DNA from 2 places in the Mesorhizobium sp. P2_B5 genome. Region 1 is predicted to be linked to the other one. Evidence: predicted binding sites of a transcription regulator. Region 1 holds the regulator's gene; the other holds the start of a gene.
What was found. The regulator LexA, encoded in region 1, represses DNA repair genes until DNA is damaged. The targets are predictions, from matches to a motif close to TGTTCNNNNTGTGTTCNG.
Positions count from the first base shown of each region.

Region 2: a site for LexA is predicted at 3,550-3,567, ahead of AC1D1N_RS04490 (YifB family Mg chelatase-like AAA ATPase). Genes of this name have one in related genera too.

Region 1 covers NZ_JBFUDJ010000003.1:216,755-226,326, reverse strand. The annotation lists gene AC1D1N_RS13760 (ComEC/Rec2 family competence protein) at 1-2,396, shown strand, start outside; gene lexA (transcriptional repressor LexA) at 2,403-3,155, opposite strand; gene AC1D1N_RS13750 (molybdopterin molybdotransferase MoeA) at 3,273-4,478, opposite strand; gene moaC (cyclic pyranopterin monophosphate synthase MoaC) at 4,478-4,960, opposite strand; gene trpC (indole-3-glycerol phosphate synthase TrpC) at 4,963-5,775, opposite strand; gene trpD (anthranilate phosphoribosyltransferase) at 5,780-6,790, opposite strand; gene AC1D1N_RS13730 (peptidyl-prolyl cis-trans isomerase) at 6,804-8,699, opposite strand; gene tpiA (triose-phosphate isomerase) at 8,846-9,572, shown strand, end outside.
Region 2 covers NZ_JBFUDJ010000001.1:869,620-879,191, reverse strand. The annotation lists gene AC1D1N_RS04510 (glycosyltransferase) at 1-391, shown strand, start outside; gene AC1D1N_RS04505 (GtrA family protein) at 396-770, shown strand; gene gshB (glutathione synthase) at 851-1,792, shown strand; gene AC1D1N_RS04495 (Ig-like domain-containing protein) at 1,866-3,371, opposite strand; gene AC1D1N_RS04490 (YifB family Mg chelatase-like AAA ATPase) at 3,661-5,193, shown strand; gene AC1D1N_RS04485 (hypothetical protein) at 5,569-5,769, shown strand; gene AC1D1N_RS04480 (hypothetical protein) at 5,815-5,988, shown strand; gene AC1D1N_RS04475 (CgnE/CgnB domain-containing protein) at 6,059-7,255, shown strand; gene AC1D1N_RS04470 (hypothetical protein) at 7,338-8,402, shown strand; gene AC1D1N_RS04465 (2OG-Fe(II) oxygenase) at 8,451-9,572, shown strand, end outside.

The DNA.
Region 1 (9,572 bases):
CTGCGACAAGCGTCAACGAACGCTCCCTGTTTGCCGACAGTCCCTATGCCGAGCCGATGCCCGTCGCGCTGCCCGAGACGCGGCCTGGCCTCCGGCCTTTGTCTCCGGATGACACTGCGTCGGTGCCGGTCGCCGTGCCCGGATCCGCCATCCGTTTGCGTAGGCTGCTGCGCCGTTCGACATGGCCAGCAATCCGTCGCAGCGTTGCCGTGGCTGCCGGCACCGAACTCGACCGCGGCGTCGCTTTCCTGCTGGTGCCGGTTTTCCTGGCGGCCGGCGTCATCATTTATTTCTCGCTGGCCAGCGAGCCGGGCTTTGCCCAACCAATCGCGATTGTGCTGCTCATGGCCTGTTGCGCAGCCGTCGCGCGGTCCTGGCCGAAGACGCATCTGCTCTGCGTGGCCGCGATGCTGTGCGCGCTTGGGGTGGTCGCCGCCAAGGTCGAGACCTGGCGCGCCGGAACGCAAATGCTGGGCTCCGAGATCCAGACACGGCTGACCGGACGCGTCGTCAGCCTTGAGGAGATGGAAAACGGCCGCGTCAGGCTGACGCTCGACATTGTTTCCACCGCTCACCCAAAGCTGCACTACGCGCCGGAGCGGGTCAGGCTCTCGGCGCGTGGGATTCCGGCCGATATGACCGCCGGCTCCCTCATCACCGGCTATGCCAGACTGTTGCCGCCGACGGGTCCGGTGCGACCGGAGAGCTACGATTTCTCCTTCGACAGCTATTTCGCCGGGATCGGCGGCAGCGGCTTCTTTCTCGGCAATCCGAAAACCATTGCTTCGCAGGGCCCGCCGCCGCTGACCGCACGGCTCTCTTCGGCAATCGAGAATGCGCGCGAAAACATTGCCGACCATATCAGGGGCAAGATCGGCGGCGCCGAAGGCGAGATTGCCGCGGCGCTCATTGTCGGCGTTCGCGCCGGCATTCCGGACGAGGTCAACGAGGCTATGCGGCGCACTGGCATCTACCACATCATCTCCATTTCCGGCCTGCACATGGCGCTGGTCGCCGGCACCATCATGGCATTGTTGCGCGGCGCCTTCGCGCTGTTTCCCGATTTCTCCTCGCGCCGGCCTGTCAAGAAATATGCCGCCGCCGCGGCGCTTGTTTCCATCGCCGCCTATCTCGTCATTTCAGGCATCGTGGTTGCCGCCGAGCGCAGCTTCATTATGCTGGCGGTCATGCTTGTCGCGGTGCTGTTTGATCGCGCAGCGCTGACCATGCGCAATCTGGCGATCTCGGCCATCGCCGTCATCCTGGTGTCGCCGCATGAGGTTGTCGGCCCGAGTTTCCAGATGTCGTTTGCCGCCACCGCCGCCCTTGTCGGCGCCTATGCCGGCTGGGCCGACTACCGCGCCGACAAGGTGAGAACGCCGCCCGCAAGGCGCTCGTTCGTCGGCTTTCTGTCGCGAAAATTCCTGCTGGCCATGGGCGGCCTCGCCATGACATCGATCATCGCGGGCAGCGCCACTTTGCTGTTTGCCATCTGGCATTTTCAGCGCGTGTCGCCACTCAGCCTGCTCGCAAATCTGGCCGTGATGCCGATTGTGTCGTTGATCGTCATGCCCTTCGCCGTGCTCAGCGCGCTGGCCATGCCGTTCGGCGCCGATGGACCGTTCCTTTATTTGATGGGCAAGGGCCTGGCGGCGATGATCGCCATCTGCGCCTGGATTTCCGAACGTTCGCCGGTCGATGCCGTCGGCCTGATCTCTATCCGCTCGGTGCTGCTGGTGGCGGTCGCGCTCGTCATCGCCACCATGGCCACCACCTGGCTGAGGCTGGCGGCCGTGCCTTTTGCGCTGGCCGGCCTGTTGACTGTGCCACAGGTGCGCACGCCCGATGTGCTCATCTCCGAGGATGCGCACCTGGTGGCCGTGCCGATCGGAGGCGGCGAGCTCGCCCTCAATCGCGAACGCTCCAACGAATTCACCACAGACAACTGGAAACGCGCGCTGAGGGCCGAAACCATAATCCCGCCTGAGATTTTCGAGGCAACGGACACGCGGTTCGATCTAGACCCGCTCGACCTGCCGCCAGGCTCGCCTTTCTATTGCACAGGCAATCTCTGCATTGCCCGGCACCTGACCGGAGCCATCATCGCGCTGGCAAAAGACCGCAACACAGCGCGGCCAGCCTGCGCTTTCGCGAGCCTGATCGTCATCGACGACGCCACTGCCTACAATCCGTGCCGCGACCCGCTGGTGCTGGTCGTGACCAAGAAGCAACTTGCCCGCGATGGCAGTGCCGCCGTCTTCTTCGACCCACAATCGGCCGCGACAGCGCCAATGATCCGTTTCGCCGTCGACAAACCCTATCGTCCCTGGCACGAGCAACGCCGCTTCTCACGCGAAGCACGCGGTCTGCCGCCTTACCAGCAGCGCGAAAAGTAAGCCGCCTCAGTAGCGCCGGATCAGGCCGACCAGCTTGCCCTGCACCTTGACCCTGTCCGGCCCGAAGATGCGGGTTTCGTAGGCCGGGTTGGCGGCTTCCAGCGCGATCGAGGCGCCCTTGCGGCGGAAGCGCTTCAACGTCGCTTCCTCTTCATCGACCAGCGCCACCACGATCTCGCCAGGGCTCGCCGTATCGGCATTGCGGATGATGACCGTGTCGCCGTCGAAAATGCCGGCCTCAATCATCGAGTCACCCTTGACCTCAAGTGCGTAGTGTTCGCCGCCCATGATCATGTCCGGCGGCACCGAGATCGAATGCGTCTGGTGCTGGATGGCGTCGATCGGCACACCGGCGGCGATGCGGCCCATCACCGGGATCGACACCGCAGAAACGGCGTCGTCATTGCCGGCCGACATCGAACGAGACGAGGAGGCCGGCTTGATCTGGCGGCCGAGACCGCCTTGCCCCTGACCGCCTTGACCGAGGCTGCCCTGGATGATGCTCGGCGAGAACTTCTTCGCCGCATTGAGGCCGGGTGCGATCGAGTCGGGCAGCCGCAGCACTTCCAGTGCACGCGCCCTGTTCGGCAGCCGGCGAATGAAGCCGCGCTCCTCAAGCGCCGTGATCAGGCGGTGAATGCCGGACTTGGACGCGAGGTCGAGCGCCTCCTTCATCTCGTCGAAAGACGGCGGGATTCCGCTCTCCTTCAGGCGTTCATGGATGAACATCAGAAGTTCATGTTGTTTGCGCGTCAGCATCGCGGCTCCCACGGGTTCTGAAACCAGAATCGGAAAAAACAAACCCAGAACAAACACTATCTGTTCCAGTTGTGTTCCGCAACCTTTTAAAGTTTAATGAATGTGTTGACGTTTTGTTCAGCGTAACATCAGGACGCTGCAGGCGGCACCCGCGGCGGCGGCCGGAGCGAAGGGCTCGCGCACGATCAAGCCGTTTGCGTCGGCCAGCATTCTCAGCATCGAGGAATCCTGGATGCCGAACGGCGTCGCCACCCGTGCGCCGGTTTCTTCGCTCACCACGGCGCGCACATAGTCTTGCCTCAGATCATTGGCCGGCATCGCGGCGCCAAGCTGCGCCGGGCGGATGTCCTGCCGGTACGTGCGGCCGCCGAGCTGCGCCAAAAGCGGCTTCAAAAACAGCTGCGAACAGACCAGGCTCGCCACGGGATTACCGGGCAGGCCGATGCACCTGATGTCGCCGAGACGCCCGAACATCAGCGGCTTGCCCGGGCGCATTGCGAGCTTCCAGAAATCGAGCTTCATGCCTTCGCCGGTCAGCACGTCATGCACGAGGTCGTGGTCGCCGACCGAAGCGCCGCCGAGCGTGACGATGACGTCCGCCTTTGCCGCGACAGCCTTTTTCACCAGTGCTGCGATCGCTTCCTTGCGGTCGGCCGCGATACCGAGATCGAGCGCGCGCGCGCCGACCGACTGCGCGGCTGCCGCGACGCCATAGGCGTTGGACGAGATGATCTGGTCGGGGCCAAGCGCACTGCCCGGCGGCAGCAACTCGTCGCCGGTTGCGATGATGGCCACCAGCGGCCGTTGCACCACGTTCAGGGTCGGGTGATTGGCCGATGCCGCCAGCGAGAGTGCTGCCGGATCGAGCTCGCGGCCTTTTTCCAGCAGGACGTCGCCTTGTGCAAAATCCAGACCACGGCGGCGGATGTTACGGTCTTTTGCGGTCGGCTCGGTGACCTCGATATGGCCATTGCCAAGGTCGCGGACATTCTCCTGGATGACGATGGTGTCGACGCCTTCAGGCAGCGGCGCGCCCGTGAAGATGCGCACGGCCTCAGCCTTGCCGACCGTGCCGTCAAAGCCGCGTCCTGCGGGCGCCATGCCGATCACCGAAAGCCGCGCCGGGGCGGATGCCACATCCTGTGCCCGCGCGGCATAGCCGTCCATGGCGGACGCGTTGAAGGGCGGCTGGGTGCGCAGCGCCACGACAGGTTCCGCCAGCACCCGGCCGGCCGCATCCGCCAGGGCGATGCTTTCACCCGGCAGCGCCGCAGCGCCTTCCAGCAGGCGCTCCAGCGCCTCGGCCACCGGAACCAGCGCCATCAGGCGCCCGCCTTGTAGTCGCCGGACTTGCCGCCGGTCTTCTCCACCAGCCTTATGCCGGAAATCACCATGGCGCGATCGGCCGCCTTGGCCATGTCGTAGATAGTCAGGCATGCCACCGAGGCCGCGGTCAGCGCTTCCATTTCGACCCCGGTCTTGCCGGTGACGCGGGCGAGCGCGGTGACCCTGAGGCCGGGCAGCGCCGCGTCCGGCTCGATGTCGACCGACACCTTGGTCAACAGCAGAGGATGGCAGAGCGGGATCAGCTCATGCGTCTTCTTGGCTGCCATGATGCCGGCGATGCGCGCTGTGCCCAGCACGTCGCCCTTCTTGGCGTCGCCGTCGAGGATCATCTTCAGGGTTTCAGGCCGCATCGAGACAAAGCCCTCGGCGACTGCCGTGCGCGTCGTCTCCGCCTTGTCGCCGACATCGACCATGTTGGCCTCGCCCTTGGCGCCGAGATGGGTGAGGGCCGCTGGCATCCTCAGACGGCCTCTGCCGGCGTCTTGCCCGTCAGAAGCAGGCGCGTTGCCGCCGCCACATCCTGTTGCCGCATCAGGCTCTCGCCGACAAGGAAGGTTTCGATGGCGGCCTTTTGCATCCTGAGGCAGTCGTCGTGGGTGAAAATGCCGCTCTCGCTGACCAGCAAGCGGCCGCCCGGCACCATGGATGCCAGCCGCTCGGAGGTTTCAAGACTGGTCTCGAACGTCCTCAGATTGCGGTTGTTGATGCCGATCAGCCGCGACGACAGTTTTAGCGCGCGCTCGGTCTCGGCTTCGTCATGCACCTCGATCAGCGCATCCATCCCGAGCTCGAATGCGGTCGCTTCCAATTCGCTCGCCAAGGCATCGTCGACGCTGGCCATGATGATCAGGATGGCGTCGGCGCCCCAGGCGCGCGCCTCGTAGACCTGGTAGGGATCGAACAGGAAATCCTTGCGCAGCGCGGGCAGCGACACCGCCTTGCGGGCGTTTGTTAGAAATTCCGGCGCGCCCTGGAAGGACGGCGCATCGGTCAGCACCGAAAGACAGGCGGCGCCGCCTTTTTCATAGGCCTGCGCCAGCGTCGGTGGGTCGAAATCGGCACGGATCAACCCTTTGGAAGGGCTCGCCTTCTTGATCTCGGCTATCAGGGCAAAGTTGCCCGATCTGCGCTTCGCCTCGAGCGCCGCGAGAAAGCCGCGCGGCGCGGCGGCATCCTTCGCCCGTGCCTTGATCTCGGCCAGCGGTATCAGCGCCTTTGCCGCCGCGATCTCGTCGCGCTTGTAGGCCTCGATCTTGCGCAGAATGTCAGCCACGGCCCTATCCGTTCGAAATCTCGACCAGCCTGTCGAGCACGCCTAGCGCCCGGCCGCTGTCGATGGCTTGTGCCGCCGCCGCCATGCCGTCGGCAAGCGTTGTTGCCTTGCCCGCCACCACCATGCCGGCGCCGGCATTCATCAGCACCGTGTCGCGATAGGCGCCGGCAGCGCCGCCCAGCATGTCGCGCAAAGCCTGGGCATTGTAGGCGGCGTCTCCGCCGCGCAACTCGTCCTTGGTGTGGCGCTGCAAACCGACTGCTTCCGGGGTCAGCGTAAAGTGGCGGATCTCGCCACCGGCCAGTTCGGCAACCTGCGTTTCGCCGGTGGTGGTGATCTCGTCATAGCCGTCGCCATGGACGACCCAGGCATGCTCTGTACCCAGCGCCTTCAATGTCTCGGCCACCGGCACGATCCATTCCGGCAAGAACACGCCGACCATCTGGCGGCTTACGCCGGCCGGATTGGACAGCGGTCCGAGCAGGTTGAAGATGGTGCGGGTGCCGAGCTCGACGCGCGTTGGGCCGACATGCTTCATTGCCGGATGATGCGCCGGCGCGAACATGAAGCCGACGCCCGCCTCATGGATGCAGCGGCCGATCGTCTCCGGCGGGATATCGATCTTGACGCCGAGCGCAACCAGCACGTCGGCGGCGCCCGTCAGCGACGACAGGCCGCGATTGCCATGCTTTGCCACCGGCACGCCGCAACCGGCGATGACGAAGGCCGAGGCCGTCGAGATGTTGACCGAATGGGAGTTGTCGCCGCCGGTGCCGACGATGTCGATGGCGCCTTCAGGGGCTTCGACGCGCAGCATCTTGGCGCGCATGGTTGCAACGGCACCGGAGATCTCGCTCACCGTCTCGCCACGTACGCGCAGCGCCATCAGGAAGCCGCCGATCTGGCCCGGCGTCGCGTCGCCCGACATGATGATGTCGAAGGCTTCGCGCGCTTCCTCGAAGGTAAGCGCGGTCCCGCTGGCGACCTTGGCGATATGGATCTTGAGGGCGCTCATGGGGCCAAAACGTTCATTGGGCTACGGCTTGCGCAACGGCGGCCTGGTCGATGCTGACGGCGTATTGCGTCTGCAATTGCGCCACCAACTGGTCGAGCAGATCGTCGGACATGCCTTGCGTGAAGGATTTCTGCGCGTCGTCGGGCACCGAACTGGCGTCGGCTCCGGCCGGCTCGAACACTTCGGCCACCTTGAACAGAATCTGGCCTTCGCCGGTGGGCGAGGGGATCAGCCCTGTGCCGCCTTCGCCGACGCCGAACATCGCTGCAGCGCCGTCCTTGCCGAAATCGACGTCGTCGGCCTCGCGCTTCACGCCGCGCTTGGTCTGCTTTTCGAGCTTCAGTTCGCCGGCGATGACGTCGAGTGTGGTGCCGGCCTTGAGGCGTTTGTCGAGCTCGTCTGCCTTCGCGGTCAGCCGTTTGGTCGTTTCCTCGGTCGTCCAGTCGGCCACCACCCTCTGGCGAACCTCGTCGAGCGTGCGGTCGCGAGCCGGCGTGATCGATGTCAGCTCGTAGAACACGAAGCCATTGTTGGTCGTGGTCAGGGCTTCATTCTCGGTGTTGGGCTCAGCCTCGAACACCGCCTTGATCAGGTCAGGCGATGCCGGCAGGTCCTTGATGATGGTCCCGTCCGGCTTGAGGCCGGTGCGGTCGATGGCCTCGACGGTGACGTCCTTGAGCTTCAGTTTGGCGGCGGCTTCGGCGAGCGTGCTGCCGGCGGCGCGGGTGTCTTCGTAATTGTCGTGCACGTCGAGCAGGATGCGGCTTGCTTCGCCCAGCGCCAGATCCTTGCGGATCTGGTCAGACACTTCGGCCAGCGGCTTCACCACTTCCGGCTTGATCTCGGTGACGCGCAAAAGCACCGGGCCGAACGTGCCCTGGACGACCGGGCTGATTTCGTTGACGGCAAGCGCGAATGCGGCATCGGCGACCGCCTTGTCGCTGATCTTGTCCTTGGAGAGCGTGCCAAGCAGCGTATCGGCCTGGGTCTTTCCTTGCGCGGTGACGATCTTGTCGAAGGTGGCGCCCGTCTTCAGCGAATCGGACGCGGCCTTGGCGGCGTCCAGCGTCGGAAACACCAGCTGTTCGATGGTGCGCATTTCCGGCGTGGTGTAGCGCCCCTTGTTCTTGTTGTAATCGTCGCTGACCTGCTGGTCGGTCACGGCGCTGATATCCATGATGTCTTCAGGCTCGAGCCGGACATAGGAGAATTTGCGGTATTCCGGCGCCGCGTAGGTTTTCTTGTTGGCCTCGAAATAGGCCTGAAGCACGCTGTCGGATGGTGCCTGGATCGGCTCGACCAGCGCCTTCGGCAAGGTCAAATAGTCGATGGTGCGGTCTTCGCCGCGATAGAGCGCGACCGCCTTGAAGAAGGTGTCCGGAGCCTTGAGGCCGTCCGAAACCGCCTCGACGATCTGCTGGCGCACCGCCACCTGAGCCCGGTTCTTCAGATAGTCCTCCGGCCGCATGCCGAGTTCGCGCAGCCGGGATTCGAACAGCCGGCGATCGAACTGGCCATTCGGGCCCTGGAAGGCAGGTTCCTGGCGCGTCAGTTCGGCCAGCCTGTCCTTGGAGAAGCCAAGTCCGAGCTTGCGCGCCTGTTCGTCGAGGACGGCGCCCGACACCAGCTGCGCCAGCACCTGGTTGTCGATGCCATAGGCCTTGGCCTGCTCGCGGCTGATGCGCTGGCCGATCTGCTGCTGCAGCATGTTGATCTGGCGATCGTAGGCGAGGCGGTATTCGGTGATCGACACGGTGGTGCTGCCGGCGGTGATGACCGCGTGATGTCCGGCCAGGAAGCCGCCCGCCATGCGGGTGGTGGCACCCCAGGCAAGGAAACTCAACACCAGCAGCGACAGCAGCGCTTTCGCGACCCAGGTCCCTGCCGCGTTTCTCAATATACCAAGCATTGTTACTTCCGATTTTTGCGCAGTTTTGCGTGCGCCCGAGTCTGAAACAAGCGCAATAGCGCCCTTCCGGCTCACTGTCGATTGCTTTGTGGCCTGATTTTGATAGGGAGGGCGGGACCCCAATGTCGCCCGGAGAACCAGATCCCATGACGCCAGGAATTCGACCGCTCGTTGCCGGCAACTGGAAAATGAACGGCACCAGTGCCTCGCTGAACGAGCTCAGGATGATCGGCAACGGCTTCATGAGCGGGCTCGATGCCGAGACCGAGGCATTGGTCTGCGTGCCGGCGACCTTGCTGTCGCGCGCGGCCGAAATCCTGTCGCGCACGCCGGTGCGGGCCGGGGGCGAGGATTGCCACATCAAGGAGAGCGGCGCGTTTACCGGCTGTGTCTCGGCCGAGATGCTGAAGGATGCCGGCGCCAGCCACGTCATCGTCGGCCATTCCGAATGCCGCGAACAGCGCGGCGAGGACGATGCGATTGTGCAGGCGAAGGCGTCTGCCGCATGGCGAGCCGGGCTTGTGGCCATCATCTGCATCGGCGAAACCAAGGCCGAGCGCGAAGCGGGCGCCGCGCTCGACGTGCTGTCGCGCCAGGTCGCCGGCTCGGTGCCGCCCAGCGCGACGGCGGCCAACACCGTCATCGCCTACGAACCGGTATGGGCGATCGGCACCGGCCTGACGCCGACCGCCGACGACGTGGCCGAGGCGCATGCGCATATCCGCGAAAAATTGTCGGCGGGACTCGGGGCCTCAGCGGCCGGCAAGATCCGCATCCTCTATGGCGGCTCCGTCAAGCCGTCCAATGCGGTCGAACTGCTCGGCGTCAAAAACGTCGACGGCGCGCTCGTCGGCGGCGCAAGCCTGAAGGCGG
Region 2 (9,572 bases), on a different contig from region 1:
ATCGTCGTCGAAGCTGTCGACCTATCGCGACGGTGCCAGGATCCTGTGGATGTTCGCCATGCTGATGAAGGAGACGCAGCCGCTGCGCTTCTTCGGCGCCTTCGCGATTCTCTTCCTGGCATCGAGCCTTACCCTGATGACGCCGGTGCTGATCGAATTCGCCCAGACCGGCCTCGTGCCACGCATGCCGACCTGGGTGCTGTCGGTCGGCCTGCTGCTGTTGTCTATGCTTGCGATGGTGACCGGACTGATCCTCGATTCGGTATCGCGCGGACGCGCTGAACAGAAGCGCATTTTTTATCTCTCGGTCCCGTCGGCCCGGGTCGAACGACGCGAGCGCACGAGCGAAACCGCGAAGGCCGAACCGGGCAAGACGCCCCGGGCCGCCTGAGGCCGTGGGCAGGCTCGCGCGCTTCGTTTTTGCCGGCGCTGTCGGCTTCGTCGCCGATGCCGCGGCTCTCTGGCTGCTTTTGGCCGTGACGCCACTCGGCCCCTTCATCGCGCGCTTGCTGTCGATCGGCTTTGCGCTCTGCGTCACCTGGCAGATCAACCGGCACCTGACGTTTTCGCCGTCGAGCCGCGGCGTAACGCAAGAGGGTGCGCGCTATGGCGGCGTCGGCATCGCCACCAGCATCGTCAACTATCTCGTCTATTGCGCCATCCTGTTCGCGCTGCCGGCAATGCCGCCGCTGACGGCACTTGCGATTGCCTCGCTGGTGGCGATGGCGCTGTCCTTCTTCGGATACTCCCGGCTGGTCTTCGACCGCTGAGGGCCTGGGCCAAGCAAGCGCGATTGGCAGAAGCCGTGGAGTTCCGTATATCGGCGGCATAGCCCGCTGGAGACCAGAAGATGCCCCTGAAGATCGCCGTCCAGATGGACCATGTCTCCACCGTCTCGATCGCCGGCGACACGTCGTTTGCGCTGTCGCTGGAGGCGCAGCGGCGCGGCCACCAACTGTTCCACTACACGCCCGACCGGCTGTCGATGCTGGGCGGCAAGGTGTTTGCCCGCATCGAGGAGATGAAGCTCCGCGACGAGAAGGGCGATCACTACACACTGGGCGACAAGGTGCGCACCGACCTGTCGGAGATGGACGTGATCCTCCTGCGCCAGGACCCGCCCTTCGACATGAACTACATCACCACCACGCACATTCTGGAGCGTATCCACCCGAAGACATTGGTGGTCAACGACCCGGCCTGGGTGCGCAACAGCCCGGAAAAAATCTTCGTCACCGAATTCCCCGACCTGATGCCGGAAACGTTGATCACCAAGGATCCCCAGGAAGTCGCCGCCTTCCGCAAGCAATTCGGCGACATCATCGTCAAGCCGCTCTACGGCAATGGCGGCGCCGGCATCTTCCATCTCAGGGAGGACGACCGCAACCTCGCCTCGCTGCTCGAGATGTTCGCCCAGCTGTCGCGCGAGCCCTATATCGTGCAGCGCTATCTGAAGGATGTGCGCAAGGGCGACAAGCGCATCATCCTGGTCGACGGCGAGGCGGTCGGCGCCATCAACCGGGTGCCGGCCGACCACGATTCGCGCTCCAACATGCATGTCGGCGGCCGCGCCGAAAAGACCGAGCTGACGGAACGCGAACGCGAGATCTGCGCCAGCATCGGACCGTCGCTGAAAGAGCGCGGCTTCATCCTCGTCGGCATCGACGTGATCGGCGACTACATGACCGAGATCAACGTGACCTCGCCCACCGGCGTGCGCGAAGTACAGCGCTTTGGCGGCGCCGACATTGCGAGCCTGTTCTGGGACGCGGTGGAGGGGAAGCGGAAATAGAGCAGTTTCACGGAACCGCTCTATCTCTTTGCTTTCACGCAATTCCTGCGGGAAAACCGTTTCATACCTTGCCCTAGATCACAATGAAATCGTCCGCGGTGACCCAGGTGCCCGGGTCGACGGCGGCAAACTTGACAGCCGCCGCGCCGCCTACCCCGTCCACATCGAACAAAAGGTCGCCGGTCACGTCGTTGTAAAGGATGTGGTCGCTGTCATCGATGGCTTTGTCACCTATCGCGAAGACTGCCGCGAAAAGCGGGCCGGCCTGCAGCCCGACAAACACGGAGCTGTCCAGGCGGATCATATCATCTTGCGCATCGAAGTCTTCGATCCTGTCGCTATTCGCCAGTCCAAGCGCGTCGAACACGAAGACATCCCTGCCCTCGCCGCCGGCCAGCCGGTCGCCGCCGGCGCCGCCATTGAGGATGTCATCGCCAACGCCACCGCGCAGGTCGTCGGAGCCGGCACCGCCGTCGATGGCATCGTCGCCCTCATCGCCACGGATGCCGTCCGTGCCCGCGCCGCCGCTTATGACGTCATTGCCGGCGCCGCCCTTCAGCCAATCAGTGCCCGCGCCGCCGATGAGGATGTCGGCGCCGGTGCCGCCGAACAGCTGGTCATTGCCGGCGCCGCCGTCGAGCGTATCGTTGAACGACGTGCCGATGACACGGTCGCCGCCGCCCAGCGCGGTGACGAGCGCGGCACGATCGTGGGCTCCATAGTTCACTGTGTTCGCGGCTTCGGTCAGCGCGATGGATTCGGCCGGTGGAGCAACCGTGATCGTAATCGTCGCCGGATTGCTGTTGCCCTGGCCGTCCGTGGCGTAAACCGTAAAGCTGTCGGTGCCGACGAAGCCCGCCTCGGGCGTGTAGTCGAACAGATTGCCGTTCAGAAAGTCGGCATGATAGTGCAGGCTGTTGCCATAGTGACCCTGGTGAAACGGATAGTGGTTGCCGTCGAAACGCGTGCTTTGCTCAACGGTGCCGTGGTCCGGCCCATCGACGACGACAAAGCTCAGGAGATCATAGTCGGCATCGGCGGCGCTGAATTTGATGTCGTCGAGAAATTCCCCCTGCGAAACCGACACATTCAGATTGGCGACCGTGGGCGCATGATTGACGAACGTGTCGGGCTGCAGCGTGCCGCCCTCCAGGATGATCTGGTGCTGGCCGTATTGGGTGTTTTCGCCGCCGAAATACTCGTTCGCCCCGATCCAGGTGACAGCGATGGTGTCGGGGCTGTCGGCGTTGACCGAGACGATCCGGGCCGACAGGTAGGCGGCCTGGTCGGACAGGGTGCGGAGAAGATTGCCGTCGTTGTCGAAGACCTGCGTCTCGACCGTCGTCCAGGTCTCGGTCCTGCCCTCATTGGTGAAGCTGGTGATGGTGAAGAAGCCGTCGAAGACATCGACCGAAGCCACGTCGATCCCGCCGAACGGGAAATCGGGCTTTGCCCCTATCGGCCCGATCACGTCGCCGTCGGGTTCCGTGATGCTGAAAAGCACCGCGTCTGGGCTTGGATTGGGATAGTCGGGTTCTTCCCATACGGTGAGCTGACTGCCATTGCTTAGGGTCGGCATCCTGTTTTCCTCGCTTTGGCGCCTGGACGCGCTGCGGATGTCCCCCAGTCCCAACCATACCATAGTATGCGAGTCGGATCGGTGACACCCAACCGCGCCGCGCCTTTGTGGTTAATTCTGTCTCGGGCGAAGGCAGGCGTCGGCATCGTATGGTGCCGGAAGGACGGCGACACTTGCATGTTCCCGTAATGTTCTTGCCTTGGCCTGAAATCTATGGTTGTTTTAGCTGACGTCGCTCGCGGTCTGATCAGAAAGGCCCGAGCGAGCCGGTATCCGGGGGCTTGAACAAATGGTGGCGCGGGTTCGCACGGTTGCTTTCCAGGGCATCGAGGCCGTGCCGGTCGATGTCCAGGTGATGATCGCGCCGGGCAAGGTCGGCATGCACATTGTCGGCCTGCCCGACAAGGCGGTGGCCGAGAGCCGCGAGCGGGTGCAGGCGGCACTCCATGCGTCGGGCCTGTCGATGCCGTCGAAAAAGGTCACGGTCAACCTGGCGCCCGCCGACCTGCCCAAGGAAGGCAGCCATTACGACCTGCCGATCGCGCTCGGCCTGATGGCGGCGCTTGGCGCCATCCCGGGCGATATGCTGGCCTCCTATGTCGTGCTCGGCGAATTGTCGCTCGACGGCACCATTGCCGCGGTCGCCGGCGCGCTGCCGGCGGCGATCGGCGCCAATGCCGAGGGAAAGGGGCTGATCTGCCCGTTCGGCTGTGGGCCAGAAGCAGCATGGGCCGGCAAGGATTTCGACATATTGGCGCCACGCAGCCTGATTGCGATTGCCAATCATTTTCGCGGCACGCAGGTGCTGTCGCGGCCCGAGCCCGGCATCCATGTCTCGGCGCGCGACCTGCCCGACCTCTGCGACATCAAGGGCCAGGAGAGCGCCAAGCGGGCGCTGGAAGTGGCGGCCGGCGGCGGCCACAATCTGCTGATGGTCGGCCCGCCAGGCTCGGGAAAATCGATGCTGGCGCAAAGGCTGCCCTCGATCCTGCCGCCGCTGGCGCCGAAGGAGCTTCTCGAAGTCTCGATGATTGCCTCGGTGGCGGGCGAACTCGGCGAAGGCAAGCTCACCGACCGGCGGCCGTTCCGCGCTCCACACCATTCGGCTTCGATGGCGGCGATGGTCGGCGGCGGCCTCAGGGTGCGGCCGGGCGAGGTCTCGCTCGCCCATCACGGCGTGCTGTTCCTCGACGAATTCCCCGAATTCTCGCCGCAGACGCTGGATGCGCTGCGCCAGCCCCTGGAGACCGGCGACTGCATGATCGCGCGCGCCAACCACCGCGTCACCTATCCGGCGCGCATCCAGCTGGTGGCGGCGATGAACCCCTGCCGCTGCGGTATGGCCGGCGAACCCGGCTATCGCTGCCTGCGCGGCGAGCGCTGCCGCACCGACTACCAGGCGCGCATTTCAGGCCCGCTGCTCGACCGCATCGACCTCAGAATCGAAGTGCCGGCGGTCTCGGCCGCCGATCTGATCCGCCCGGACCGGGCGGAGAAGAGCGCTGCCGTAGCCCAGCGCGTGGCCCGCGCCCGCACCATCCAGCGCGAGCGCTTCGAACGGCTCGGCGTCACCAGCGCGACCACCAATGCGCATTGCTCGCCCTCGATCATCGAAGACATCGCCGTGCCGGATGCAGCCGGCCTGTCGCTGCTGAGAGACGCCAGCGAAAAGCTCGGCTTTTCGGCGCGCGCCTATCACCGCGTGCTGAAAGTGGCGCGCACGCTGGCCGACCTCGACGCCAGCGAGACCGTCGGCCGCATCCACCTGGCCGAAGCGATTTCCTATCGCATGATGTCGGAGCGGGTGGCGCAGGCCGCGTAGAGTTCGACACCACGGTGCCATTAGGCCAATCGAAAGCGGCAGTCATTTTCGCGGAGCCCTTGTTCTGTCGCGGCCGGAGCCCGCGTACATGCATCAACGCGCGACCTGCCCGACCTTGCCGGCATCGAGGTCCAGGAGTCCGCCAAGTGGACGCTGGAAGTGGCGGCCGCCGCCGCGGCCCAGTCTGCCTGCCACTCATCAAGAAGGCCGGTCAGTCAACTTTGAAGGATACTGCCCCATCTCCGCTAAATCGCTCCCTCTTAGGTTCTTCGCCAAGACTGCGACCCTGAAGTCGATTTCCGCCAAAACAACCTCGATTGTATTGGCACGCTTCCCGTGGTAAACTTGCTAAACGTACAGTAGGAGAGCGCAAGTATGCCGGACAAATCGAGAATAATCACCGGAAACGAAGGCGATCAGAAGGTCGACGAAGCTACTATCGCGCGGGAGTTGTCTAAAGTAGACAAAGAACTGAGCAAGGTCGCCGCCGAATTGGCAAAACAAGACCCAGCATCCCTTATTAATTCGGAGCTTTTACGAGTTCACTTGGAGGTATCAAAAGCGGCTCCAAGGTGAAAATAACTGGTGTAGACTGCAACTGCTTTTAGATGGAGGACGAAGATGGAAGAGAGAAATCTACAAGTCGACTCTGATGTGATCATGGCGGTCCAGGAAGAGCTTGAGCAAGCCCTTTCAACGGTAAGAGAAATGGAAGCGGACGCAGTGAAAAAAGGCATCCCCCTCAAACTGTCCGGTGCGAGGTACAGAATTTACGAAACTACTCAACCTACCTAAGTAGCGGACTAGGCTAAGGGCGGACAGCAATGTCTGCCCGCAGTTCGTACCAAACACCTTGTAATCCATTGTGAAGCTCCGCGAAGGAGCGGCGGCGGGGGTGTGCGTGCTAACAGAATCTGCTTGGCGAGGAGTGCAATCGCTGCTGGATAACTATTTCAAAGTTACCAGTGATGACAATGTCATCGTCGTCTACACTAGCGCAACTGCCGAGCATGCGTCATGGGTTTCTGCGGCATTGCGAATTCGCAGTATCGCAGCCGAGAAGGTCTGGATGATCCCCCTTCGCGATCCCGAGTTTCCCCAACGTTTTGGTGCCGCAGTACCAGATCCGTCTACCGTAGGTGGTCGTGTTATTGTGCTAACCTTTGAACGCGACACACTATCGCACGACTCCATGATTAGATCTGCCCTTTCTCGGTTCGACGCTAGCCGGGCGATGGTATTTCGCGTCATAAGTACGTGCGATGAACTCTTCACCGTGGCCCTGCAGGAAAGCCCGGACGCGCTATCGGCGAAAAATACCACTATTTTGGAGTTGCTCGTCCCGTCAAAAGGGCTGAGGGTTACAACCCCAGGAGGATCAGAACTATCAATTTCGATCGACACCGGTAGGCATAGCTGGATCAGCAATCGCGGCGTTTGGAGGCCTGGTAAGTTTGTTATATTGCCGGCAGGCGAGGTCGCAACTTTTCCAGCTTCAATAGACGGAACGTTTGTGGCGGATTTTGGGTTCAATGTAAATATGATGACGGAGCGTGACGCACGACTAAATACTCACCCGGTGACAGTAACCATTGAAAATAGCAGGGCAACTAATTATACCTGCGACGACCCGGAAGTGATGCGATTTCTCGATGAATGTTTTTATGGATATTGCGCTTATACTGTCGGAGAACTTGGCTTCGGCACAAATGGAGGCATCAAGGCGCCTGTTTCTTTGAATTCTCATATCAACGAGAGACACCCAGGAATTCACCTTGGATTCGGTCAGAGTAATCAGGATCCGGCGGTTGTGGGATATGATTGTAATATTCACTTGGATTTGATCGCGTCGGGCGGAAAAGTTTGGATTGATGAAGGTGATGTCCCGCTCGACATCTCCGATATTAGCAAATCGTCCAACCCCCATCCGACTCATACCTGGGACGAGGATGCCCGCTCCTCTCGAAGTATAAGCGACTTGGACGTTGACGACTGCTGCGGCATTCTAACGAGCGAGGGGATTCGGCTGTTTGAGCCTAAGAGAGCTCCAAACCCTCAATGAAAATCAGACTGGTTTGAGCAGACGCTTAGCGAGCGATTGTTCTTAGATGACCGACCACCGCCCTATACCCGCGGGGACGTTGATGAACACTCCTATTTGGTCTCTCCGCGAAAGCGGCGAAATCGTCGGCCGGCTCTGTTGGGATGGAGTCCCTGAAATGCTTCAGGGACGCGCGGTCGAAGGATCGCTTTTGCAAATATTTGACGGCGCCGTCAGCCGCGTGTTTCAGCGGGAAGGCCTTAATGCAGACCCAGTGTTGAGACTGCCCCCTTTGGCGAAGGTTTGCGCTATACGTCATCCTTACATCGCTGGCTTCTTGTCCGGACGGCTTCGACTAAGCGGGCGCGAGATTTTATCTTACGTTTCGGACGCTTTGAGAGTGGCCGCCCAAATCATGCCTAAAGCGGATGGCCAAGCTACGGGCCCCTTGGGGTCGCCTTCTCGTACCGGCGGAGCCGCTGGAGAGTGGTCGTCGACCATTATTGTGGATTATCAAAATAGCATTGTGGTGCCCACATTGGACGACGGTCGCGAATGGCTGTCGAATTACGAAGAGGTGCATCTCGATGAAATACTCTCCGAAATGAATGCGGCTCTGCGCAATATGGCGGAGGTTAGCCAGTCCGCTTGGACGTTCGTCAATTGCTATGTATGGAACCTGTCTGTACGCAAGAATATAGAACGACCTAGCAGGTTCGGCACTTACACATTCCCGACGCTTCCAGGATTCGTCCTTGTTTGTAATCCCAATGCCGAAGCTGTTGATCGATTTCTTATCGAGGAGACGTTTCTGCACGAGGCAATCCATTGCTTCGTTGACTGGGCCGAAGCCAATGGCCCGGAAATCTTAAGCGCAGATGGACCAAATAAGGGCTTCGTGAAATCGCCTTGGACAGGCAATCCGTTGGATATACACACCGCGTTTCACGCTACGTTGGTCTGGTTCGGCCTAGGGGAGTATTTCAAGAAATGCTTGGAGATCGGTCTATCGGACGCACATGTGTCGAGATTCAGCCAAAGGTTGGAGTTCATCGAAAAAGGATTTCGCTCCAAAGATTTCGAATTGCTCATGAGCCCCTTGATTGCCGCGTGCAATGAGGGGCCGGCTGACATATTGCGCTTGATATCCAGGCGGCAAGCGCCGTGATGAAGGTAGTCCGTCGCTTGAGTTGCTGAAGACCGAGGAGACCAGGGCTTGAGTTCCACTGCATCGCCGCAACCCAGACGGCTCGCCCCTAGGCTTACGACGGCCGAACTCCGCATTTTTTCGGGGAGCAGTGGGCAAGAAACCGCAGATGTGGCTCTTGGGCTCGACGGTGACCCGAAGCTGCTGGAGAACTACGTTTTTTTGGACAGTGTGTTGCCGGAACGCGCCGCAGGCGCGGTTGAACGGCTAGCAAAAACTGAATCCGGATGGGCGCTCAACGAAAAGTGGTTCCTTTCCAAGCACGACGTTGTTTGGGCCCGGCAAATCTTCGGCGAACCCCAACCGGCAAAACAAATAGCTGAGCTTGTAGCTTTGCTCGACATTGGAAAACAGCTGATCGAGCAGAGGTACAATGCAATCGTTGGGACTCGCTTTGAAATCAAGGCGACCAAGATGCTCACCGGGCAGGCGGTTGGAGTTCACAATGATTCGCCGGATGGCGCTCGGGGACGCACGGAAGGGTACAGGCTCCTTTTCTATCCAAACCGAGAATACGCTGATTCAGACGGCGGACACTTGTTCTTCTATGCTTCCGATAAAGGTCCAGTAATTGGAGGCGTACGGCCGGTGTTTAATTCAGGCGTGCTGATGCGCCTATCAGACTTCTCTTACCATGCTGTTTCGCGTGTTAATGATGGCGTTCGATACACTGTCGCATTTCTGTATTGGGGATACCCCGTCCTGTTTGACGATTACTCTGACCGCGAATTAGTTTCGCGATGCTTGCGAAAGTTAATTGCCGATGGTTTTGAAAATGTGCGACATAAATCAACTACATTGGCCTATCACGTCTACCATACCTATCGGCTGTTGTTCGAATGGGGGGCTCCACTTCAAGTATGTTTGGCCGGACTGATGGGATCGACACTGAGAGCAGAGCTAAGGCCTGGGAAATCAATCGGTACCGGTCAGGATGAAATTGATGCGTTGGTGGACAACTACACCCTTCAACTGATTAAAGGATTGAACGGGGACAAGTCAGTAGATGATGAACGCTTTGACGAGGATATTAAACTTGTTAGGCTCGCTGCCATGCTGGAGCAAGCAGAAGAAGAAGAAGACATCAATCGGGCATGCCGTTTCATGGAAGGTATTGGTAAAGTCGATGGC